4 regions of the Streptomyces sp. H27-D2 genome follow, and region 4 is predicted to be linked to each of the others. Evidence: riboswitches for the same ligand, from Rfam matches in the RefSeq annotation. Region 4 holds a riboswitch; each other region holds the start of a gene.

Region 1 (5,915 bases), on a different contig from region 4:
GCGAACTGCACCGGCGGCTGAGCGCGGCGGGCCTCGACGTGACCCGCCCCGACGCCTCGGTGGTCTCGGTACGGGCCCCCTCGGCGCGATCGGCGCTGCGCTGGGCCGCGGACTGCCGCTCGGCGGGGCTGGCGGTCGGCTGTTTCCGTCCGCCGTCCGTGCCCGACGGCGTCTCCCGGCTGCGGCTGACGGCCCGCGCCGATCTGACGGATCAGCGGATCGGGGACGCGGTCGACGCGATCGTGAAGACCGCGCCGACCGGTTGAGCACTCAACTCCGGGTCGGGAACGTCCCGTTGCCCACTGCTTCGACGAACGCCGCCCAGCTGGGCGGCGAGAACAGCAGCGCCGGGCCGGCCGTGTTCTTGGAGTCGCGCACGGCCAGCGCCCCGGAGCGCAGCGAAGCCGCTTCGAGACAGTTGTTCATCGCGGTGCTCCAACTGCTGCGATGCCAATGGACGCCGATCAGGGTCGCGCTGTGCGGTACGTGGCGAGGAGGTGCGGACCATGGTGCCTCCTTACGTTCGCGCGCCGCCATACGCCTGCGCGATGCCGGCGATGAAAGCCAACGAATCCTTGTCGGGAAGGGCGCGGGCCCGCAAAATGTCGAATGCGGCGTTGCACGCCCTGAGGTCTTCCTTCTGTTCGAGATAGAGGCTACTCGTCAGGTGGTCCAGAACAACCATATCCAGATCAGCAATGAGCGGAAAGGAGAAGATAACGAAAGGGCCGGTCACTCCGATATGCACCCCACGCGAGAACGGCAATACGCTGGAGCCGCACCCGGGGCAGCGCTCCCCATTCCACCAGCCGCCACAATTGCTCGGCCATTACCCGCGGGCCACCCACATCGCGGCGCAGCACCGCCTCGTCCAGCACCGCGCACAACTCCATCGGCGGGTCGGCCCGCAGCACCGCCTGCCGCGCCATCCGCACCTCCACCAGCGAGTTCAGCTTGGCCGGCGGCAGCGCGCCGAGGGTCGCGCGGGTCAGCGCGCGGGCGTAGCCGGGTGTCTGCAGCAGCCCCGGCACGACGGTCGTCTCCAGCGTGCGCACCCGCGCGGCCTGCGACTCCAGACTGATGAAGTCCCGGCGCTCCGGCGGCAGTAGTTCCCGGTAGGCGTTCCACCAGCCCTGCCGGACCCCGTCGCCCCGCTCGCTGTCCGCGCCGCCGCAGAGTGCCGTCAGCAACGCCCGCAGCTCCGGATCGGTCACCGCGTACGCGTCCATCAGCCGCGCGACGTCCCAGGGCTTCACACCGCTGCGGCCGGTCTCGATCCGGCTGACCTTGGACTGGTGCCAGCCCACCCGGCGGGCCGCCTCACCGCTGGTGAGCCCGGCGTGATCGCGCAGCCGGCGCAATTCCGCGCCGAGCTTTCGGCGGCGCACCGCGGGACCGTGGCGCATGCCGCCTCCTCCGGACAATGCCGCCCGTTCGATCCGTTGTGGCCGATCCGTTCGTGGTCAATGCACCAGTGTGCCGCCCGAATACGGTCTCCCGTAGCAGAGTTCACCGCTTCGAGCGACAGATATATGCATACCTTGGTGGATCGCCACCAATGACGGCAGCATAAATGGGACTCTGGCGCGAAGCAGCCGTTCGGGGCCGCCCGCGACTTCGCTACGCACCGCATCGGAGTCCGGCCTCGGCGGGAAAGGGACAGCGTCGCCATGGCAGACCACCAGGAAGTATCCGTCACCCTGCCGAGCACTCCGGTGTCGGTTTCCACGGCGCGCGCCTATGTCACCGGCCTGCTCACCGATTGGGGGCTGCCGCCGGGAGCCGACATCCGGGACAGCGTCCGGCTGATCGTCTCCGAACTCGCCACCAACGCGGTCCAGCACACCTTCGGCCAGTCGCCCACCTTCACCGTGCAGGTCCAACTCGACCGGGACGAGCAGCTTCGCGTCGGGATCACCGACAGCCACCCGCGCTGGCCGCAGCGGCTGCCCGCGGCGGTCCAGCAGGACAACGGCCGCGGCATGGTGATCATCCGCTGGCTTGCCGCGGAGGCCGGCGGCCGGATGTCCGTCACGCCCACCGAGGAGGGCGGTAAGACGGTCTGGATCACGCTGCCCTGGCCCTCGGCGACGCCGCTTCAGGGTGAGCGCTGATCCTTGCGGGGGCTGTTCGGCTCGGCCGGGACCGGCCCACCGGCCTTCCCCGGTTCGGTGATCCTCCACGATCACCGAACCGAGGAAGGCCCGGCGGGGCCGGTTCTACGGCCTCAGCTCTACGGCCTCAGCTCTACGGCCTCAGCTCTACGGCCTCAGCTCTACGGCCTCAGCTCTACGGCCTCAGCTCTACGGCCTCAGCTCTACGGCCTCAGCTCTACGGCCTCAGCTCTACGGCCTCAGCGCACCCGTCCGTACCAGACGCTGCGCGTCCAGATCCGCTCCAGGCGCACGACCGATCCGCTCTTGGGCGAGTGCCAGATCCGGCCGCGCCCGGCGTAGATCCCCACGTGGTAGACGCCCCGTCCCGAGTGGAAGAAGACCAGGTCGCCACTCTTGCGGTGGGACGCCGAGATATGTCGGGTCTTGTTGTACTGGGCCGCCGCGGTGCGCGGCAACTGCTTGCCGACGCGCTTGAACGAGTAGAGCGTGAGCCCCGAGCAGTCGAAGCGGTGCGGGCCGCTGGCCCCGTAGCGGTAGGGCGAACCCTTCTTGGACGCCGCGATCTTGAGTGCTTCGGACGAGTGCCCCGACGCTTCGGCGGTCGGGGCGAAACCCGGGGCCAACGCGGTGCCGCCGACAGCGGCGATGGTGAGAGCCGAGATGGTGCCTGCCCGGGTGAACAGTGCGGGGACGTGAATTCGCGCAGTCATGCGCAACCCTTCGTCAACCGCCTGCGAAAGATGACCTGTCGGGTTCGGGCAGGCGAAGTTGCCCGGCCGTTTTCACGGCTTCACCCCAAGGGGCGACCGGTGTGTCCGGTCGGCCCGCCGTGCTTGGGTCCTCCGCTCCTGCCGATCCACTGGTGTCGACCAGTCATCCGGTACGGCGGCAGGATTCGGCGTCCGCCCGGACCGCCCCACCGAGGCGGCGGGGGCTTGTCGTCCCAGGGATCGTCACGCACCTCGGCCACCGGTTCCGAGCCGAAACGCCCTATTGTGACACTCGCCACTTCTGACCCATTCAGGTGACACGGGCTGATTCGCTCCTGGTGCGCGACCCCCGAGGAGTCCCGTACCAGGGGCGGAATGGACACCTCCGCCAAACGCCCGGGCGCTCCGTGCAAGTTGATCAGCGCAATACGTCTGCCTCCGGCTACGCCGAACAGGTGATCCCATTCGGTGCGTACGAGCGACTACAGCGGGTCGCCCCACCCCGATCCGCATCGGTCCGATCGCGGATATCGGGCTCGGCGGGCAATGCGCTCAACGGCTGGGGCCGGTCCCGGAGCCGGCTCCGGGACGGGGATCAGCCCTTATATCACCCTCCGGGTAGGGGCGGCAACGAGACCCGGCGCGCGCGGCGCTCCCCATCCAGCACCCGCAGCGCCCGCGCCGGCGCGTTCATGGGCGGCTCGCGCTCGCCGCGCTCGTGCGTCAGGGCCGGACCGGGGCCTGCTTGCGGCTGCTGGTCGGCCCGTCCACCAGGCCGTAGGCCACCGCGGCCTCGGCGTCGAAGATCTTCTCGCGCTCGATGTCCTGGCTGATCCGCGCGGCCGGGCGGCCGGTGTGCCGTACCAGCAGCTCTTCCAGCAGGGCGCGGACCCGCTGCATCTCCCGGGCCTGGATCTCCAGGTCGCTGGCCTGGCCGTGGAACGGCTCGCTGACCGACGGCTGGTGGATGAGCACCCGGGCCGTCGGCAGCATCACCCGCCTGCCCGCCGCAGAGCACCGCGGCCCGGACGCCGGGGATCGGCGACCGGGCCGCTAGGGCTGACGGTGATGCGGGCTGTGCTCCCGGTGCCCGCGTGTGCCGCGGGCGCCGGCGGCTGTGGAGCCGGCTGTTCCGGGTGGTGCTGTCGGTTCCGCCGCCGCGGGCCGCGCCGGTGACGCCGCCCGCACTGCTGACGCGGGCCCGGCCGGTGTTTCGGGTGCCGGGGGCGGCGGCCCGCAGCGTCCGGGGTCAGGAGCTGAGCTGCCAGACCGCGTCGGCGATGGCGTCGCTGTTGGTGTCCAGCGCCTTGTCGTCGATGTTCGCGGTCGTGTCGCAGGACGCGTGGTAGCAGGGGTCGAAGGCCTCGCCGGCCTTGCCGCCCCACTTGTCCGCCTGCTCCTGGGTCTTCTTGTAGTCCGCGCCGGAGAAGAGGCCGCCGACGGGTATCCCGGCGTTCTTGAAGGAGGCGTGGTCGGAGCGGCCGTCGCCCTCGGTCTCGATCTCGGTCTTGATGTCCTTGGCGGCGTACCAGTCCTTGAACGTCTTCTCGATCGCGGGGTCGTCGTCGTAGACGAAGTAGCCCGGGTTCGGCGAGCCGATCATGTCGAAGTTGAGGTAGCCGCCGATCTTCGAACGGTCGCCGGTCGACAGCTTGTCGACGTAGTGCTGCGAGCCGATCATGCCGAACTCCTCAGCGCCCCACCAGCCGAACCGCAGGTGCTTGGTGGGCTTGAGATCCGCCTTGGCGACGGCGAGCGCGACCTCCAGGATGCCGGCTGAGCCCGAGCCGTTGTCATTGATGCCGGGACCGTCGCCGACCGAGTCCAGGTGCGCCCCGGACATCACGACGTCGTCGGCGCTGCCTCCGGGCCAGTCGGCCACCAGGTTGTAGCCGGTGGCGCCGTTGTAGTCGAACTCCTGGACGGCGGTGGTGAATCCCGCCGCGTCCAGCTTCGCCTTGAGGTAGTCGATGGAGGCCTTGTAACCGGCCTCGCCGTGGGCGCGGTTGCCGCCGTTGGCGTCGGCGATCGACTGCAGTTCGCCGAGATGCGCCTTGACGTTGGCGACCGAGATATCCGGCGCCGCGGCCGGCGCCGGGGCTCCTTGAGCGCCGCTCGCGGCGCCGAGCAGAGCGGCGGTGAGAGCGGTGCAGGCGCCCGCGGCCAGCGCGGCGCGACGCAGAGGTGCTGTTCGTGTCATGTGAGGCTCCGATGATGATGTGGGGGGTCGTGCGGAGCGAGTTGACGCGGACATGAGAATCGATGGTGCGGCGGCGCACGTCAAGAGCGCATACCGGACACGGAGTTGCGGCATGCGGACGAATGCGGGCATACGCCAAGCCGTCGGAAGGGTCGTGCGCCGTCCGCGTCCCGCAGTGGGCCTGTGTGTGGACGTCGAGGTCAGGGGCGGTGCGGAACGCTCTTCCGGGGCTCACCTCCATGGGGGAGCAAAGGCCGAGTTAACGCGATGGAAAAGGTTGCGTATTAGCGTGTAATTCCTGGGCGTCGGACCGCTAACCGCAGGTCAACAGAGTGTTGAAGTCGGATAGGGTCCCGCTGAGGTCGGTGGGCGATACATCCATACTCGCCGCTCTCGGACCGGTAGTAACGCCGGGCCCCTCCCGTTCCACGCAGGGCGGTGGGAGGGACGACTGTGAGGTGGGAAGCGTGCATCTGACCCCGCACGAGCAGGAACGACTGCTCATCCATGTGGCCGCCGACGTGGCCGAGAAGCGACGGGCACGGGGGCTGACGCTCAATCACCCCGAGGCGGTCGCGCTCATCACCTCGCACCTCCTCGAAGGCGCCCGCGACGGCCGCACCGTCGCCGAACTCATGTCCTCCGGCCGCAAGGTGCTCACCCGCGACGAGGTGATGGACGGCGTGCCGGAAATGATCCACGACGTCCAGGTCGAGGCGACCTTCCCGGACGGCACCAAGCTCGTCACCGTCCATGAGCCCATCGGCTGACAGGCAAAGACCGCAGATGATCCCCGGAGAAATCCTCTTCGCCGACGAGCCGGTGCGCCTCAACGAGGGCAGCCCCGTCACCCGTCTCGCCGTACTCAACATCGCCGACCGGCCCGTC
Region 2 (5,915 bases), on a different contig from region 4:
CTTCGAGGTACGCCCCGGCGGCGGCGCCGCGATCGACCCGCTGCCCTGGCTACGCGGCCACGGCCTCGACCCGACGTAGCGACCCGACGTCAGCGATCCGACTTAGCGACAAGGTTCCCGGCCGACCCCGACACGGGCCGACCGGGAACCCGCCCCGAGCGGGCGCCCGGCAGCCGGCTCCACCGGCCACATCCCGGCACCGGCCGCATCCCGCCTAAAGCTCTAAGCTCTAGAGCTTCTCCACCGGCGCATACCGCAGCAACAGCCGCTTCGGCTTCTCATCCCCGAAGTCGATCGTCGCCTCGGCGTTGTCGCCGCTGCCCTTCACCTCGACCACCGTGCCGAGCCCGAAGCTGTCGTGGGTGACCCGGTCGCCGACGCCGACGACGACCACCGGCCGGTCCCTGGCCCGGCGCGTCGCGAAGCCGCTCGGGCCCGCCTTGCCGCCGCGCGCGGACCCGAAGGTCGACGACAGGGACGAGGCGGCCGAACTCATCGCGCTCATCGACGCGGACGGGGTCGCCGCGCCGGTCCGCTTCCACTCCACGTACTCGTCCGGGATCTCCTCCAGGAACCGCGAGGCCGGGTTGTAGGCGGGCTGTCCCCAGGCGCTGCGCAGCGTGGAGCGGGTCAGATAGAGCCGCTCGCGCGCACGGGTGATGCCCACGTACGCGAGGCGCCGCTCCTCCTCCAGCTCCTTGGTCTGGCCGAGCGCGCGCATGTGCGGGAAGACGCCGTCCTCCAGACCGGTCAGGAAGACGACCGGGAATTCGAGGCCCTTGGCGGTGTGCAGTGTCATCAGGGTGACCACGCCCGAGCCGTCGGTCTCCTCGTCCGGGATCTGGTCGGAGTCGGCGACGAGCGCGACCTTCTCCAGGAACTCCGGGAGCGTGCCGGTGCTCTCGCCGTCCTGCGCCCGCTCCTGTTCGAATTCAAGGGCCACCGAGGCGAGTTCCTGGAGGTTCTCGACCCGGGTCTCGTCCTGCGGGTCGGTGGATGCCTGGAGTTCGGCGAGGTAGCCCGTGCGCTCCATGACCGCTTCGAGGATCGTCGCCGGGCCCGCGCCCGATTCCACAATCGTCCGCAGCTCTTCCATCAGCACGTTGAACCGCTTCACAGCGTTCGTCGACCGGGCCGCCATGCCGTACGCCTCGTCGACCCGGCGCAGCGCCTGCGGGAAGGTGATCTTCTCCCGCAGCGACAGCGCGTCGATCATCGCTTCGGCGCGGTCGCCGATGCCGCGCTTGGGCACGTTCAGGATGCGCCGCAGCGGGACGGTGTCCTCGGGGTTGGACAGCACCCGGAGGTACGCCAGGACGTCCCTGACCTCCTTGCGCTCGTAGAACCGCACGCCGCCGACGACCTTGTACGGCAGGCCGACCCGGATGAAGATCTCTTCGAAGACGCGGGACTGGGCGTTCGTCCGGTAGAAGATCGCGACATCGCCGGCCTTGGCGTCGCCGGCGTCCGTCAGCCGGTCGATCTCGTCGGCGACGAACTGCGCCTCGTCGTGCTCGGTGTCCGCGACGTAGCCGGTGATCGTGGCGCCGGCGCCCGCGTCGGTCCAGAGGTTCTTGGGGCGGCGGTTCTCGTTGCGCTCGATGACCGCGTTGGCGGCGCTGAGGATCGTCTGGGTGGAGCGGTAGTTCTGCTCCAGCAGGATCGTGGTGGCGCTGGGGTAGTCCTCTTCGAACTGGAGGATGTTACGGATCGTCGCGCCCCGGAAGGCGTAGATCGACTGGTCCGCGTCGCCCACGACGCACAGCTCGGCGGCGGACTCGGGCGGCCCGACCAGCTCGCGCACCAGGGTGTACTGGGCGTGGTTGGTGTCCTGGTACTCGTCGACCATGACGTGCCGGAAGCGCAGCCGGTAGTGCTCGGCGACCTCGGGGAACGCCTGGAGCAGATGCACGGTCGTCATGATGATGTCGTCGAAGTCGAGGGCGTTGGCCGCGCGCAGCCTCGACTGGTAGAGCACGTAAGCCTCGGCGACGGTCTTCTCAAAGCCGTCCGCGGCTTGGCTCGCGAAAGCGTCTTCGTCTATCAGCTCATTCTTGAGGTTCGAGACCTTGGCGCTGAACGACTTGGGCGGGAACCGCTTCGGGTCGAGGTCGAGGTCCCGGCAGACGAGCGCCATCAGCCGCTTGGAGTCGGCCGCGTCGTAGATCGAGAAGCTGGAGGTGAAGCCGAGCTTCTTGCTCTCCCGGCGCAGAATCCGCACGCACGCGCTGTGGAAGGTGGACACCCACATCGAGGAGGCGCGCGGGCCGATCAGCTCGGCCACCCGCTCCCGCATCTCACCGGCGGCCTTGTTGGTGAAGGTGATGGCCAGGATCTGCCCGGAGTGCACCCCGCGCGCGGACAGCAGGTGCGCGATGCGGTGCGTGAGCACCCGGGTCTTGCCGGACCCGGCGCCCGCGACGATCAGCAGCGGCGAGCCGCTGTGCACGACGGCGGCCCGCTGTTCGACGTTGAGCCCCTCCAGCAGCGCGGCCGGGTCGATCGGGGGCCGCGGCGCACCGTCCCGGTAGTGGGAATCCCGGTCCACGGGCGCGTTGAACGTGCCTCCGAAGAGGTCGTCCGGCACCGTCTCGGGACCGGAGTCCTCGGGGGGTGGCGGGGGCTCCTCGCCCTTGGGTTCGAGGTCCGTCAGGAAGCTGTCGTCAAAGAGGCTGCTCATCGCCTCCCGAGTCTAGGCGGCCCCACCGACAACCCACACCGGTATGAGGAACTGGGGGGAGGAACTGAGGGGAGGAACCGGTACGCCGGAAGGCTCCCCACGTGGGGCGGGTCACACGCCGGGGCACTGGGGGCGCCTCCCAGTCGAAGCTTGGGGGAAAGTATCGGGCATATCGAACATCAGCCTTCACAGCAGCACCACAACTTGGCTACCGTGCTCGGTCAGGCGGCCCGTGTCCTCCCGCCGGCGACCGCGCCGGCACGCGCTGCCACCGCTGAATCCGGCCGCGAGGCCGGAACCGGGGACCCACGAGTACCACTGGGGTGAATCGGTCCGTGCACGTCAGCGCTCCGCGCGGGCGTACGTACGGACTGTAGGGCGACCTTCCGAAGCCCGAATCCGACAGCTAACCCGGTAAGCGGCCACGGAAGGGAGTCGCCAGCCTTGGCGTCGCACCGCAAGCCGCGAAACCGCATGATCACCTCACCCGCAAGCCGCCGCACCGCGGTAGGCCTCACGACGGCTGCCTTCGCCTCCGTCACCCTGCTCTCCCAGAGCGCCACCGCCGCGCCTTCCGAGCCGAAGCGGCAGTCGGTCGAAGAGGTGCGGAAGAAGGTCGACTCGCTCTACCGCGAGGCGGGGTCCGCGACCCAGCAGTACAACTCGGCCAAGGAGCACGCCGACAAGCAGCGCGGCAAGGTCGACGGTCTGCTCGACGACGTCGCCGAGCGCACCGAGCAGCTCAACGAGTCGCGTCGCGCACTGGGCACGTACGCCGCCGCGCAGTACCGCAGCGGCGGCATGACGCCGACCGCGACGCTGATGCTCGCCGACGACCCGCAGGACTTCTTCGACCAGACGCACCTCATGGACCGCATGACGGGCCGTCAGCAGAAGGCCGTCACCACGTACCAGGAGCAGCAGGCCGCGGCTTCGAAGAAGCGGGCGCAGGCGACCAGGAACCTCGCGTCGCTGACCGAGTCGCAGAAGGAGCTCAAGAGCAGCAAGCAGACCGTGCAGAACAAGCTCGGCGAGGCGCGCGAGCTGCTCTCGAAGCTGACGGCCGCCGAGAAGGCCAAGCTCGCGGCGATCGAGCGCGAGAAGGAGGCCGCGGCGCAGCGCAAGGCCGACGCGCTGGCCAGGCAGCAGGCCGAGAAGGAGCGCAAGGACGAGCAGGCCCGCAAGGCGCGCGAACAGGGCAAGGGCGGGGACGGCGGCTCGGAGTCCGGTTCCGGCGGCTCCACGGGCGGCGACACCGGGGACCCCGGCAAGTACGCCACCAAGGCGGAGAAGGCCATCGCCTTCGCGCGGCAGCAGATGGGCAAGCCGTACGTGTGGGGCGCGGCCGGCCCGAACTCGTACGACTGCTCGGGCCTGACCCAGGGCGCCTGGAAAGCCGCCGGGGTCTCGCTGCCGCGCACCACCTGGGACCAGGTGAAGGTCGGCACCCGCGTCGCCACGGGTGATCTCAAGCCGGGTGACCTCGTCTTCTTCTACGACGACATCAGCCATGTCGGCCTCTACATAGGCGGCGGCAAGATGATCCACGCGCCGAAGCCCGGCGCGAGCGTGCGGATCGAATCGATCTACTACATGCCGATCTACGGGAGCGTGCGGCCCGCATGATCGCGTGATCGCCGGCGGCGCACAGCCGTCGGTGATGCGCAGCCGCCGGCGATGCGTACGGCTCGATGAACGCTCCTGCCGCCCAGGGCACCGCGCCCTGGGCGGCAGCCGTACGCCCCCTGCCCGGCCCAGCCCGGCCCACGTCCCCGCCGGCCGTAACAGAGCGCAGCGCCCCCGGCGGCGCAACCCGTGCTTCGGTCAGGGCAGCGCGGTGAATCTCCGGCCAACGGCGAGTCGGGCGATCTCTTTCGATCGTCCGGACGCCGAAAGCTGTCAATCCATCTCATCGCGACACTCTTCCGTGACCTCCGGGTTTAGCGTCCTCAGCCAGCGGTCGATTCCCCACCGCCGCCCCCGTACCGGGGTGGCCGTCGGCCGCTGGCCGAGAGATCCGACGGCGGCCCTCCCCCTGTTCACGGGGCCGCCGTCGGACGTCTGGAAGGAGCTGACGGCCGTAGTGGCGTCGCACAGGAAGCCGAAGCAACGTTCGTTCAGTGGCCACACCGTTCGTACGGCCCGCACCGCCGCGACCCTCGCCATCGCGGGAGCCGCCACCGCCACCGCCTTCAGCGGCACCGGCCAGGCGGAACCCCGGCTCAGCACCGCTCAGGTCAAGAGCAAGGTGGACCGGCTGTACCGGGAGGCCGAGGAGGCCACCGAGAGGTACAACGGTGTCAAGGAGCGGGCGGACGAGGCGCGGGACTCCGTCGACGCGCTGCGCGACGAGGCGGCGCGCAGAACCGGGCGGCTCAACGCCGCGCGCAACGCCCTCGGTTCGTACGCGTCCGGCCAGTACCGCTCCGGCGGGGTGAGCCCGGCGATGCGGCTCGCGCTCTCCTCCTCCCCCGAGCGGTACCTCGAACGCGCCGCCATCACCGAGCGGGCCGGCCGCGGCCAGGCCGCCACCGTGGCCTCCGTCTCCCAGCGGCTGCGGGACGTGCGGCAGGTGCGCGAGCGGGCCGACGGCAAGCTCGCCGAGCTGAAGCGTTCGCAGGCCACGCTGCGCACCCACAAGCGCACCATCGAGCGGAAGCTGGACACCGCCGAGAAACTGCTGGCCAAGCTCACCGAGGCGCAGCGTGCGAGCCTCGCGGCCCGGGACGGCGACGCCGGACCCGGGGGCGCCCGCGCGGGCCGCAGTGCGCTGCGCGGCCCTGTGGCGGCCCCCACCAGCGGTCGCGCCGCCCTCGCCGTGTCCTTCGCCCGGTCCGCGCTGGGCAAGCCGTACGTCTGGGGCGCCACCGGCCCCGACGCCTTCGACTGCTCCGGGCTGACCCAGGCCGCCTGGCGGGCCGCCGGGGTCTCGCTGCCGCGCACCACCTACACCCAGATCAACGCGGGCTCCTCGGTGCCGAAGTCCCAGCTCGCGCCCGGCGATCTGGTCTTCTTCTACTCGGGCGTCAGCCACGTCGGCCTTTACGTCGGCAACGGGCAGATGATCCACGCCCCGCGCCCGGGGTCCCCGGTCCGTATCGCCCCGATCGACCAGATGCCCTTCGCGGGCGCATCCCGGCCGGCGTGAGCCGGTGGCCTCACGGCTCCGTCGACCGGAGCGCTGCGTGGAACCGGAGCGCTGCGTGGAAGTCTCCCGGAATCCGGAAGAGCCGGG
Region 3 (5,915 bases), on a different contig from region 4:
CCATGGGTCACACGGCCACGCAACAGGCCGGTTCCGGCGGCCTGACAGCGACCGAGCACCGGCTCGCCAACGGTCTGCGCGTGGTGCTCTCCGAGGACCACCTGACCCCGGTCGCCGCCGTCTGCCTCTGGTACGACGTCGGCTCCCGCCACGAGGTCAAGGGCCGTACCGGTCTGGCTCACCTCTTCGAGCACCTGATGTTCCAGGGCTCCGCGAGCGTGCCGGGCAACGGCCACTTCGAACTGGTGCAGGGTGCGGGCGGCTCGCTCAACGGCACCACCAGCTTCGAGCGCACCAACTACTTCGAGACCATGCCCGCGCACCAGCTGGAGCTGGCGCTGTGGCTCGAAGCCGACCGGATGGGCAGCCTGCTCACCTCGCTCGACGACGAGGGCATGGAGAACCAGCGGGACGTCGTCAAGAACGAGCGCCGCCAGCGCTACGACAACGTGCCCTACGGCACGGCGTTCGAGAAGATGACCGCTCTCTCCTACCCGGAGGGCCACCCTTACCACCACACCCCGATCGGCTCGATGGCCGACCTGGACGCGGCCTCCCTGGAGGACGCGCGGAGCTTCTTCCGTACGTACTACGCGCCCAACAACGCGGTCCTCTCGGTCGTCGGCGACATCGACCCCGGGCAGGCCCTCGCCTGGGTCGAGAAGTACTTCGGCACCATCCCCTCGCACGACGGCAAGCAGCCGCCGCGCGACGGCTCGCTCCCGGACGTCATCGGCGAGGAGCTCCGCGAGGAGCTGCGCGAGGACGTCCCGGCCCGCGCCCTGATGTCCGCCTACCGGCTGCCGCAGGACGGCACCCGCGAGGCCGACGCCGCGGACCTGGCGCTGACCGTGCTCGGCGGCGGCGAGTCCTCCCGGCTGCACAACCGGCTGGTGCGCCGCGACCGCTCGGCCGTCGCCGCCGGCTTCGGCCTGCTGCGGCTGGCCGGCGCCCCCTCGCTCGGCTGGCTGGACGTCAAGGCGTCCGGCGGCGTCGAGGTGGCCGACATCGAGACGGCGGTCGACGAGGAGCTGGCCCGGTTCGCGGCCGACGGACCGACCCCCGAGGAGATGGAGCGGGCCCAGGCGCAGTTGGAGCGCGAGTGGCTGGACCGGCTCGCCACGGTCGCCGGCCGCGCCGACGAACTGTGCCGCTACACCGTGCTGTTCGGCGACCCGCAGCTCGCGCTGTCCGCCGTGGGCCGGGTCCTGGACATCACCGCGGACGAGGTACAGGCCGTCGCCGCCGCCCGGCTGCGCCCGGACAACCGCGCGGTGCTCGCGTACGAGCCGACCGGCGCCGCCGAGGCCGACGCCGCCTCCGACGGGAACGGGAACGAGAACGAGCAGGAAGAGGCGGGTCAGTGAGCGACGTTACGACCAGCACCAGCACCAGCGCGGCCGGCGTGCCCGGCAGCGACACGATGACGTTCCACCCGCGCCCGCAGGCCGGCGCGCCCACCCCGTGGGCCTTCCCCGCCCCCGAGCGCGGCACCCTGCCCAACGGCCTGACCGTGCTGCGCAGCCACCGCCCCGGCCAGCAGGTCGCCGCCGTCGAGATCAGCCTCGCCGCGCCGCTCGACGCCGAGCCGCAGGGCCTGGACGGCGTGGCCACGATCATGTCCCGCGCCTTCACGGAGGGCACCGACAAGCACTCCGCCGAGGAGTTCGCCGCCGAGCTGGAGCGCTGCGGCGCGACGCTCGACGCCTACGCCGACCATCCGGCGGTCCGGGTCTCCCTGGAGGTCCCGGTCTCCCGGCTGAACAAGGCGCTCGGCCTGCTCGCCGACGCCCTGCGCGCCCCCGCCTTCGCCGAAAGCGAGATCGAGCGGCTGGTCGGCAACCGGCTCGACGAGATCCCGCACGAGCTGGCCAGCCCCGCCCGGCGGGCCGCGATGGCGCTGTCCGCCGAGCTGTTCCCCGAGACGTCCCGGATGTCCCGCCCCCGGCAGGGCGCCCAGCAGACCGTCGAGCGGATCGACGCGCGTGCGGTGCGCGCCTTCTACGACGCGCATGTGCGGCCCGCCACCGCGACCGCCGTGATCGTCGGCGACCTCACGGGTGTGGATCTGGACGTGACGCTCGCTGACACCCTGGGCGAGTGGACCGGGGACACCGCCGAGCCCCGCCCGGCCCCGCCGGTCACCGCCGACGACACCGGCCGGGTGGTCATCGTGGACCGTCCCGGAGCGGTCCAGACGCAACTGCTGATCGGCCGCATCGGCGCGGACCGGCACGACCGCGTCTGGCCGGCCCAGGTGCTCGGCACCTACTGCCTGGGCGGCACCCTCACCTCCCGGCTGGACCGGGTGCTGCGCGAGGAGAAGGGCTACACCTACGGCGTACGGGCGTACGGCCAGGTGCTGCGCTCGGCGCCGGACGGCAGCGGCGCGGCGATGCTCGCGATCAGCGGCTCGGTGGCTACCGAGGTCACCGGACCGGCGCTCGCGGACGCCTGGCAGGTGCTGCGCCGACTCGCCGCCGACGGGCTGACCGACGACGAGCGGGACATCGCGGTGCAGAACCTCGTCGGCGTCGCCCCGCTCAAGTACGAGACCGCGGCGGCCGTCGCGAACACCTTCGCGGACCAGGTCGAGCAGCAGCTCCCGGACGACTTCCAGGCGCAGCTGTACGCGCGCCTGGTGGAGACCGGCACGGTCGAGGCGACCGCGGCCGTGGTCAACGCGTTCCCGGTGGACCGGCTGGTGACGATCCTGGTCGGCGACGCCTCGGTGATCGAGGAGCCGGTGAAGCAGCTCGGCATCGGCGATGTGCGGGTGGTCACCGGCTAAGGGTGCGAATCACCGTAAAGCGGTGAAAGTGCGGCTGTGAAGCCGTCGCGCCCCCGGATCCCGGCGAGCCCTCGGCTTGCCGGGATCCGGGCTTTTGTCCGCTTTGTTGGGGTCGGTTGTGTCAAACATGTGTGGCGTGCGCGACAAAAACCCGGATTTGTTTGCCGTTTGAAAGATGTCCCGTTTAGCGTCGGTGCGGCTGCCCGTCAGACCCCCGTCGCATCAGCGGCACCGGGCAGTCATCGCCGAGTCCCCCGAAGGCGCGAGCCTGGGGAGCCGGGGACCCAATCAGTCCCTGGGGTGAATCGGGCGCCTCTCCGGAGGGGCCCGTAGGAGACCTTCCTGCTCCGAACCCGTCAGCTAACCCGGTAGGCGAGAAGGAAGGAAAGGAACCGCCACTTCATGGCATTCATCCGTGCCAACGGCAAGCACCGCCGCCCGAACCGCGCCGTGCGAACCGGTGCGAACGCCGCGGGCATCGCGACCCTCGCCGTAGCCGGCGTCGTCGGCGCCGTCGCCTCTCCGGCCATCGCGGCCGAGAACTCCGTGCCGAAGGTCGAGCAGACGGGCCTCCAGCAGGCCATCGTCATCGACGGCACGCTGGCTCAGAACCTCGACGACCAGGCCACCGTCCAGCACAGTGCCGCGGACGTGACCCAGGCCCGCGAAAAGGCCGAGGCCGACGCCATGAAGCAGGCGGCCGACGCGAAGAAGGCCGCCGAGGCCAAGCGCAGGGCCGCCGCCGAGAAGGCGGAGAAGGCCAAGGAAGCCCGCGAGGCCAAGGCTGAGAAGGCGCGTCAGGCCGAGCCCCGCGCCGCTCGCTCCGAGGGCCGTACGGCGATCAAGCCCAACGGCAGCGGTTACGTCTCGCCGATCTCCGGCTCGTACGTCTCCACCCAGTACAAGGCATCCGGCGGCGCATGGTCCTCCGGCAGCCACACCGGCATCGACTTCCACGCCGCGTCGGGCACCGCTGTGCACGCCGTCGGCGCGGGCACCGTCGTCGAGGCCGGCTGGGGCGGCGCGTACGGCAACAACGTCGTCATCAAGATGAACGACGGCTCGTACACGCAGTACGGCCACCTGTCGTCCAGCAGCGTCACGGTCGGCCAGAGCGTCACCGCCGGCCAGCAGATAGCCCTGTCCGGCAACACCGGCAACACCACAGGGCCGCACCTGCACTTCGAGGCCCGCACCGGTGCGGAGTACGGCTCGGACATCGACCCGATCGGCTACCTCCGCTCGCACGGCGTCAGCGTCTGACCGTACGGCCCGCATGACTTGTACGACCGTCGGACTCGTCCGACCGAAGAGTCCGCGACAGCGATCGCGACACCGAAGCCCCGGCCCCGGCCGGGGCTTCGGCGTTTCTCCATGGAGCCGTCAATTCCACTGCGCTATCGGAATTTCCCGCCGCGTGTCATAGAGTCGGTGAACTGGCGCTGATCAACCGCGTTTCGCGGGGATTAAGACGGAGGTTCGCGATGGCCGGCCGCGGTATTTCCGCACACTCGGTGTGCGGCGCGATCCGCGACGATATCGTTTCCGGAACCCTGCCCCCCGGCAGCCGTCTCGTCGAGGAACTGCTCGCCCGGCGCTACGGCGTCTCGCGGGTCCCGGTGCGCGAAGCGCTGCGCGTCCTGGAGACCGAGGGCTTCGTGACGTCCCGTCGGCATGTGGGCGCCTGCGTCGCCGAGCCGACCGAACGCGAGGCCGCCGACCTGCTGGACGTCCGCGCGCTGCTGGAGCCGCTGGGGGCCGCACGGGCCGCTCAGCGGCGCACCGAGGCGCACCTCAAGGTGCTGCGCGGGCTGGTCCGGCTGGGCAGGGAACGGGCGCGGCTGGGGCAGCTGAGCGATCTGCGGTCCCTGGACGGCTGGTTCCACGAGACCCTGGCCGGGGCGTCCGGCAGTCCCGGCCTGGCCGCGCTGCTCACCCAACTGCGGCGCAAGGCCGACTGGATGTACCCGCCGGAGCCGCCGGCGCGAGCCGTCGGGACCTGGGACGAGCACGGCGCGCTGGTCGACGCGGTGACCCGGGGCGACGCGGCGCGGGCCCGCGCGGTCGTCAGCGCGCGGCTGGAGCGCTCGCTCGCCGCGTACCGGCCCCGGCGGGCGGCGGTGAGTTCTTTGAAACCTTCCGCACACACAGGACGCGGCCGAATTTAACAGCGGTCCCGTATACAGCGGGAGGGGAATTCTTTCGGCAATTCCCGCGCGCGCAATACGGAATGCGATGGCGGCGGCGGTGGCGGCTCCGGCGATAAAGCGGGCCGGGCGGGGAATCGGGCCGCGCGGAAGAGCACGTCGGGAGATCCGGAAGGCGGGGCCCGGATCGCGACCGGCGCGAGGGCCGGCTGAAGAACGAGACCGCCGCGAGGCCGGCGGAGAAGCGACGGGCCGCCTCGGTCTTCGTCCGCGCGAAGGTCTCCGTCCGCGCGAACGACGGGACCGCGGCGACCGGATGCGATGACTGCTCAACCGGTTGCCGCGGTCCCGCCGCGGATGACGCTGTGTTTGAAGACGCCGTGTTCGAAGACGATGTGTTCGGGGAGGCCCGTGGTTCAGACGGTCTCCGGAAGCTCCTCCAGCCCCTCGGAGACCAGCTTCGCCAGCCGGTCGAGCGCGGCGTCCGCGCCCTCGGTCTCGGTGGAGAGAACGATCTCCTCGCCGCCCTGGGCGCCCAGGCCGAGCACCGCGAGCATCGACGCGGCGTTGACCGGGGTGCCGTCGGCGGCCTTGGCGATCTTCACGGGGACGCCGGCGGCCATGGCCGCGCGGACGAAGATCGAGGCGGGCCGGGCGTGCAGGCCCTCGGCCCAGCCGACGGTGACGCGGCGCTCAACCATGGTGTAACCCTTCAGGTCGTATCAGTTGTCTAGACCAGCTTCTCACGGCCGACGCGGTGCTTCGGCAGGGGCCTCGGCCCCCACCCTGCCCCGCCGTACCCGGCTCCGCGAGCCCGGCCCGCGCGGCCTCGGCCCGTACCCTGGCACCATGCAGACCCCGGCGGAGCACGTCTATCCGACTCACTGGGAAGCCGACGTCGTGCTGCGCGACGGCGGCACCGCGCGGATCAGGCCCATCACGGCCGACGACGCCCAACGGCTGGTCAGCTTCTACGA
Region 4 (5,915 bases):
TTGTGACCTCTTCGCGACCTTGCGTCGCCAGGTCTTCCTCGAAGCGTGCCACCCCTTTGAGGAAGGACCTCGCGTATGACTCGCGCTGCCCGTACCCCCCGTACCCCCACTTCTGGTTCCGCCGGTTCCGGCTATGCCAACAACCGCCCGTTCGGCAGCCGCGCCGGCTCGTCGAGCGGCTCCGGCAGCTCCGGCGGAGGCCGCCCGTCCGGCGGTCGCTCCGGCGGCGGCAATGGCGGCGGCGGCAATGGCGGCGGTGGCGGTGGCCGCCCCCGCACCCAGTCGTCCTCCGCTCCGCGCCGCCAGGCGACCGCGGCTCCGGCCGCAGAGTTCGCGATGCCGGTCAGCAGCACCCCGGCGCTCCCGCCGGTGGAGGCCTTCGCCGACCTGAACATGCCCGCCGGGCTGCTGGCGACGCTGACCCGCGAGGGTCTGACGGAGCCGTTCCCGATCCAGGCCGCGACGCTGCCCAACGCGATCTTCGGCCGTGACGTCCTCGGCCGCGGCCGTACCGGCTCCGGCAAGACGCTGGCCTTCGGCCTCGCGCTGCTGGCCCGTACCGCCGGCAAGCGCGCCGAGTCGAAGCGCCCGCTGGCGCTGGTGCTCGTCCCGACCCGTGAGCTGGCCCAGCAGGTCACCGACGCCCTCACCCCGTACGCCACCGCGGTCAACCTGCGGATGACCACGGTCGTGGGCGGCATGTCGATCTCCCGGCAGGCCAACCAGCTGCAGCGCGGCTCCGAGGTCGTGGTGGCCACTCCCGGCCGCCTCGCCGACCTCATCAACCGCGGTGACGCCAAGCTCGACCACGTCTCCATCACGGTGCTCGACGAGGCCGACCAGATGGCCGACATGGGCTTCCTGCCGCAGGTCACCAAGTTGCTGGACCAGGTCGTCCAGGGCGGGCAGTGCATGCTGTTCTCCGCGACGCTGGACCGCAACGTGGACCGCCTCGTCAAGCGCTTCCTGAACGACCCGGTCACCCACTCGGTGGACCCGTCGGCCAACGCGGTCAGCACGATGGAGCACCACGTGCTGCACGTCACGGACGCCGACAAGCGCGACGCCACGACGCACATCGCCGCCCGTGAGGGTCGCGTGATCATGTTCGTCGACACCAAGCGCGGCGCCGACCGTCTCGCCAAGCACCTGCTGGCCAGCGGCGTGCGGGCGTCCGCGCTGCACGGCGGCAAGAGCCAGCCGCAGCGCAACCGCACGCTCGACCAGTTCAAGAGCGGGCACGTCACCGCGCTCATCGCGACGAACGTCGCGGCGCGCGGCATCCACATCGACAACCTCGACCTCGTCGTGAACGTCGACCCGCCGACCGACCACAAGGACTACCTGCACCGCGGCGGCCGTACCGCTCGTGCCGGCGAGTCCGGCAGCGTCGTCACCCTCGTGATGCCCAACCAGCGTCGCGAGATGGCCCGCATGATGACCATCGCGGGCATCAGCCCGAACACCGCGCAGGTGCGCTCCGGCGACGAGGAACTGACCCGGATCACCGGCGCGCGTACGCCGAGCGGCGTCCCGATCATCATCGCGGCTCCGGCCGAGCCCGTTCGCCCCCGTGGCGCGGGTCCCGGTGCGGGCACCGGCCGTGCCCGTCGCAGCCGTCCGCGTGGCGCCGCCGGTACCGGCGCCCCGTCCGCGGGCCGTACCGGGGGCGCCTCCAGCGGTCGTGGCGGCAACTCGTCCGGCCGCGGTGGCAACCCGTCGGGCCGCAGCGCCAACGGCGGCTCCGGCGGTCGTCGGGCCTCGGCTGCCTGATCCGATCGCGGGTGGCTCGCTGCTGATCAGGTCCGGTTCTGACCGGGTCCGGTAGGGCGGCGGGTCGCTGGAGCGGCCGGACAGCGGAAGAGAGCAGCACAGCGGAACAGCATGGGAAGACCCCAGGTCGCCTTCGGGCGGGCTGGGGTCTTTCGCTGTGCCGGGGGGGCCGGAGGCCTGCGCCGGGGGCGGGATTCACCCGCATGGCACAAGCCGACTGGCCGCGCCCACCGCATACCGGCCAGCCTGAGAAGCAGTGCGGCGCCGGCAGCCGCGGAATCGACCGCGACCGCGGGCGGAGGGGTCAGGAGACTCAGGTGGGGAAGCGAGGAGGGGCGCACCGGGAGCGCGGCGGCGCACGGTCGGTCCTGCGCGCCGACGGTCCGCCGCGCTGGGTCGCCCACTGGCTGCCCGCCCTGCTCATCATCGGCGGCACGGTCTTCGACGTGGCGACGCCGATGAACTACACGGCCTCGCCCTTCTTCTCGGCCGCCCCGCTGGTGGCCGCCCCGCTGTGCTCGCTGCGCGCCACCCTGACGACCGGCGTCGCGGCGGTCGTCGCCACCTTCCTGCTGCTCTTCGCCCGCGGTCTCACCGACCACACCGAGTCGCTGACCGAGCTGGCCACCGTGGTGACGGTGGCCGGGCTGGCCATCGTCATCAACCGGCTGGTCCGGCGCAGCGGCCGGCGGCTGGAGTCGGTCCGTACGATCGCCGAGGCCGCGCAGCGGGCCGTACTGCCGACGCCCCCGGCCCGTATCAGCGGGCTGGCCGTGGCGGCGCGCTATGAGGCGGCGCAGGTGGACGCCAGGATCGGCGGCGACCTCTACGCGGTGCAGGCCACCCCGTTCGGCGTACGGCTGATCGTGGGCGACGTACGGGGCAAGGGCCTGGAGGCCGTGGAGGCGGTGGCGATCGTCATCGGGGCGTTCCGGGAGGCGGCGGAGCAGGAGCCGGACCTGGAGGCGCTCGCGGGGCGGCTGGAGCGCGCGCTGCGCCGGGAGGGCGGGCGGCGGGAGGGGCTGGACCAGTTCGAGGGCTTCACCACCGCCGTACTGGCCGAGATCCCGAACGGTGCGGAGGGGCCGGGCGTCTTGCGGGTGCTCAACCGGGGCCATCCGGCGCCGCTGCTGCTGCTCGCGGACGGCTCGGTGCGGGGCGCGGAGCCGTCCGCGCACGCCCTCCCGCTGGGCATGGCGGACCTGGGCGTCTGGCCGGACCGGGCGGACGAGCTGGAGTTCCCCGAGGGGGCCACACTGCTGCTCTTCACCGACGGGGTCACCGAGGCGCGGGACGGCGGGGGCGTCTTCTACGACCCGCTGGAGCGGCTGCGCGGGCGGACCTTCCCGGGGCCGGACGAGCTGCTGGACGGGGTGGTGGCCGATGTGGCGCTGCACACGGGCGGCGCGTCGACGGATGACATGGCGCTGCTCGCGCTGCGGAGGCCGGGGCGGCGCCGCGTGTGGACCGGTTGGGAACCGGGTGCGGAGCGGGTACGAGCTGTGCCGTCGGGGCCGGGGACGAGCTCCGTTCCGGCCGCGTGAATTCGCGCCTACGTTCCGTAACCGGCGGACGCGCCTCCGTATAACGACTGACACACGATCAGCGTCGAGCGGTTTCCCTCATGAGGTCAACTCGCCCCTATCCGCTACCTCATGCCCCACTTGGTCCTTGTCAAAGGCGGGACAGTTTCCGGTGAAGGCTTGGACTCCCGCCTCCCTGTCTATTAACGTTCGATAACGCAGCGCGGTCGTAACAGCCGCCACTAGAGACGGCACCGCGCGCAGTCGCCGAATCCCGCACCACAGCAGTACCGCACCGCCCAGGGAACCGGGGAACCAATCTTTGGGGTGAATCGGGTCGAACCTGACCCGTAGGAGACCTTCCTACTCCGAACCCGTCAGCTAACCCGGTAGGCGAGAAGGAAGGAAAGGAGAGCGCCCTCGTGGCGTCCAACAAGCCTGCCCCCGAGGCTACGTACAACCCGTTCGGCCCCTACGGCTCCCCCGCGGAGCCCGGCCTCGGGTACGGCGATCAGCCCCTGGGCGAGTGGAATCCCACCGAAGAGTCCATCGCCCCGGTGCGTGGCAGGCACCGCGTCGCCAAGCAGCGCGGTGGCGGTATGGCGCGCAGCGGCGCCGTTCTCGGCGTCGGCGTGATCGCGGCGGTCGGCGCGGGCGGCATGGCCACCGCGAAGGACAAGCCGCGGGTACCGATCTCCATGCCTGACCTCTCGACCGTCGCCGACAGCCTCCCGGACGCGAAGTCGCTGCCGGGCATCGGCGACTTGATATCCGACGGCTCCGACACGGACGTGAGCGCCGCCGAGCTGGCGACAGCCGCGGCGCCGCTCACCCAGGCCGGGCTCACCGACGCCGAGGCCGACAAGGGCGCGGACGCCGGCGAGGCCCTGCGCGCCCGCATCCTCCAGCAGGCCGACCAGCAGCAGGCCGCGGCGGACCAGGCGTCGCTCGACGCCTCCTCGCGCAGCGCCGCCGAGCAGGCCGCGGGCCAGGCGTCGAAGACGAAGTCGGACGCCGAGGCCAAGGCGAAGGCCGAGAAGGCCGAGGCCAAGCGCAAGGCGGAAGCCGCCGCGGAGAAGAAGGCCGAGGCCGAGCGCCGCGCCCAACTGGCCAAGAGCTTCGTCCTGCCGGTCGCCTCCTACACGTTGACGTCGAGCTTCGGCCAGGCTGGCGACCTGTGGTCCGCGAACCACACCGGCCAGGACTTCGCCGCCCCGACGGGCACCCCCGCCAAGGCGCTGCACAGCGGCACCATCAAGTCGGCCGGGTGGGCCGGCTCGTACGGCTACCGCATCGTGCTGCAACTGGATGACGGCACCGAGCTCTGGTACTGCCATCTCTCATCGATGGTGAAGACGTCGGGCCAGGTGAACACGGGCGACGTGATCGCCCGGGTCGGCGCGACCGGCAACGTCACCGGCCCGCACCTGCACCTTGAGGTACGGCCGGGCGGCAGCCCGATCGACCCGATGGGCTGGCTGCGGGAGCGCGGGCTTCAGCCGTAGGGCGGGCTTCGCGGTCGTGGGGCGGGCTTCGCGGTCGTAGGGCGGGCTTCAGCCGTAGGGCGCGAGCGCGGGGGGCGCGGGCCGGGATCTGCGCGCCCCCCGCTTCCACGCCTCGCGCCCCTCCCGCCACGCCCCTCCCACCGCGCTACGCCCAACTCCGTTGGTCACCATATGGAATAAAAGCCACGAACCGCGCGTTGGAAAAACCCATGACTGACACGACGAAAGAGATCGGCAACACGAAAAAGATCGGCAACCTCGACGTATTCCCGTTCACGCTCGGAGGCAATGTCTTCGGCTGGACGGCTGATGAGGCGCAGTCCTTTGACGTCCTCGACGCCTTCACCGCAGGCGGCGGCAATTTCATAGACACCGCAGACGTCTACTCGGCCTGGGTGCAGGGCAACTCCGGCGGTGAGTCCGAGACCGTCATCGGCAACTGGCTGGCGTCCCGCGGCAACCGGGCCGGCGTCGTCGTCGCGACGAAGGCGGGCGCGCACCCCGACTACAAGGGGCTGGCCGCCCCGACCGTCAAGTCGGCCGCCGAGGAGTCGCTGCGCCGCCTGCAGACCGACTACATCGACCTGTACTACACGCACTATGACGACCCGTCGGTCCCCGTCGAGGAGATCATCACGGCGCTGGACGACCTGGTGAAGTCGGGCAAGGTCCGCGAGATCGCCGCCTCCAACATCACCCCGGAGCGCCTCGAAGCCTCCCTCGCCTTCTCCGAGCGCGAGGGCCTCGCCAAGTACGTCGCCGTCCAGCCGCACTACAGCCTGGTCTCGCGCGACTCCTACGAGGGCGACCTCGCGGACGTCGCCGCCCGCCACGGCCTGGCCGCCATCCCGTACTACGGCCTCGCGTCCGGCTTCCTCACCGGCAAGTACCGTCCGGGCGCCTCCGTGGACAGCGCCCGCGCCGAGGGCGCCGCGAAGCACCTCGACACCGACCGCGGCCAGAAGGTCCTCGCGGCCCTGGACGAGATCTCCACCGCGCGCGGCGCCCAGGTCGCGACGGTCGCCCTGGCCTGGCTCGCGGCCCAGCCGACAGTCGTAGCCCCGATGGCGAGCGCCCGCACAGTCGAACAACTCCCGGCGCTGCTGGCCGTACC

The links. Region 4 has a riboswitch for cyclic di-AMP ahead of QMK28_RS17965 (M23 family metallopeptidase). Riboswitches for the same ligand answer to the same signal wherever they lie in the genome.
Region 1: linked by a shared signal. The riboswitch ahead of QMK28_RS15220 (C40 family peptidase) and the one ahead of QMK28_RS17965 (M23 family metallopeptidase) in region 4 are both predicted to bind cyclic di-AMP.
Region 2: linked by a shared signal. The riboswitch ahead of QMK28_RS06645 (C40 family peptidase) and the one ahead of QMK28_RS17965 (M23 family metallopeptidase) in region 4 are both predicted to bind cyclic di-AMP.
Region 3: linked by a shared signal. The riboswitch ahead of QMK28_RS05775 (M23 family metallopeptidase) and the one ahead of QMK28_RS17965 (M23 family metallopeptidase) in region 4 are both predicted to bind cyclic di-AMP.

The regions. Positions count from the first base shown of each region.
Region 1 covers NZ_JAYMZR010000033.1:39,936-45,850, reverse strand. The annotation lists gene QMK28_RS15240 (8-amino-7-oxononanoate synthase) at 1-266, shown strand, start outside; gene QMK28_RS15235 (DUF397 domain-containing protein) at 271-537, opposite strand; partial or broken gene QMK28_RS15230 (helix-turn-helix domain-containing protein) at 518-1,406, opposite strand; gene QMK28_RS15225 (ATP-binding protein) at 1,671-2,114, shown strand; gene QMK28_RS15220 (C40 family peptidase) at 2,354-2,827, opposite strand; cyclic di-AMP (ydaO/yuaA leader) riboswitch at 2,831-3,015, opposite strand; gene QMK28_RS15215 (ATP-dependent Clp protease proteolytic subunit) at 3,551-3,820, opposite strand; gene QMK28_RS15210 (M28 family metallopeptidase) at 4,077-5,027, opposite strand; gene QMK28_RS15205 (urease subunit gamma) at 5,495-5,797, shown strand; gene QMK28_RS15200 (urease subunit beta) at 5,814-5,915, shown strand, end outside.
Region 2 covers NZ_JAYMZR010000010.1:96,839-102,753, forward strand. The annotation lists gene QMK28_RS06635 (peptidoglycan DD-metalloendopeptidase family protein) at 1-79, shown strand, start outside; gene pcrA (DNA helicase PcrA) at 230-2,680, opposite strand; cyclic di-AMP (ydaO/yuaA leader) riboswitch at 2,943-3,116, shown strand; gene QMK28_RS06645 (C40 family peptidase) at 3,125-4,306, shown strand; gene QMK28_RS06650 (C40 family peptidase) at 4,764-5,828, shown strand.
Region 3 covers NZ_JAYMZR010000009.1:8,148-14,062, reverse strand. The annotation lists gene QMK28_RS05785 (M16 family metallopeptidase) at 3-1,367, shown strand; gene QMK28_RS05780 (M16 family metallopeptidase) at 1,424-2,791, shown strand; cyclic di-AMP (ydaO/yuaA leader) riboswitch at 3,025-3,180, shown strand; gene QMK28_RS05775 (M23 family metallopeptidase) at 3,194-4,054, shown strand; gene QMK28_RS05770 (GntR family transcriptional regulator) at 4,276-4,959, shown strand; gene QMK28_RS05765 (HPr family phosphocarrier protein) at 5,355-5,639, opposite strand; gene QMK28_RS05760 (bifunctional acetate--CoA ligase family protein/GNAT family N-acetyltransferase) at 5,788-5,915, shown strand, end outside.
Region 4 covers NZ_JAYMZR010000043.1:38,198-44,112, reverse strand. The annotation lists gene QMK28_RS17975 (DEAD/DEAH box helicase) at 76-1,773, shown strand; gene QMK28_RS17970 (PP2C family protein-serine/threonine phosphatase) at 2,091-3,317, shown strand; cyclic di-AMP (ydaO/yuaA leader) riboswitch at 3,552-3,707, shown strand; gene QMK28_RS17965 (M23 family metallopeptidase) at 3,719-4,801, shown strand; gene QMK28_RS17960 (aldo/keto reductase) at 5,011-5,915, shown strand, end outside.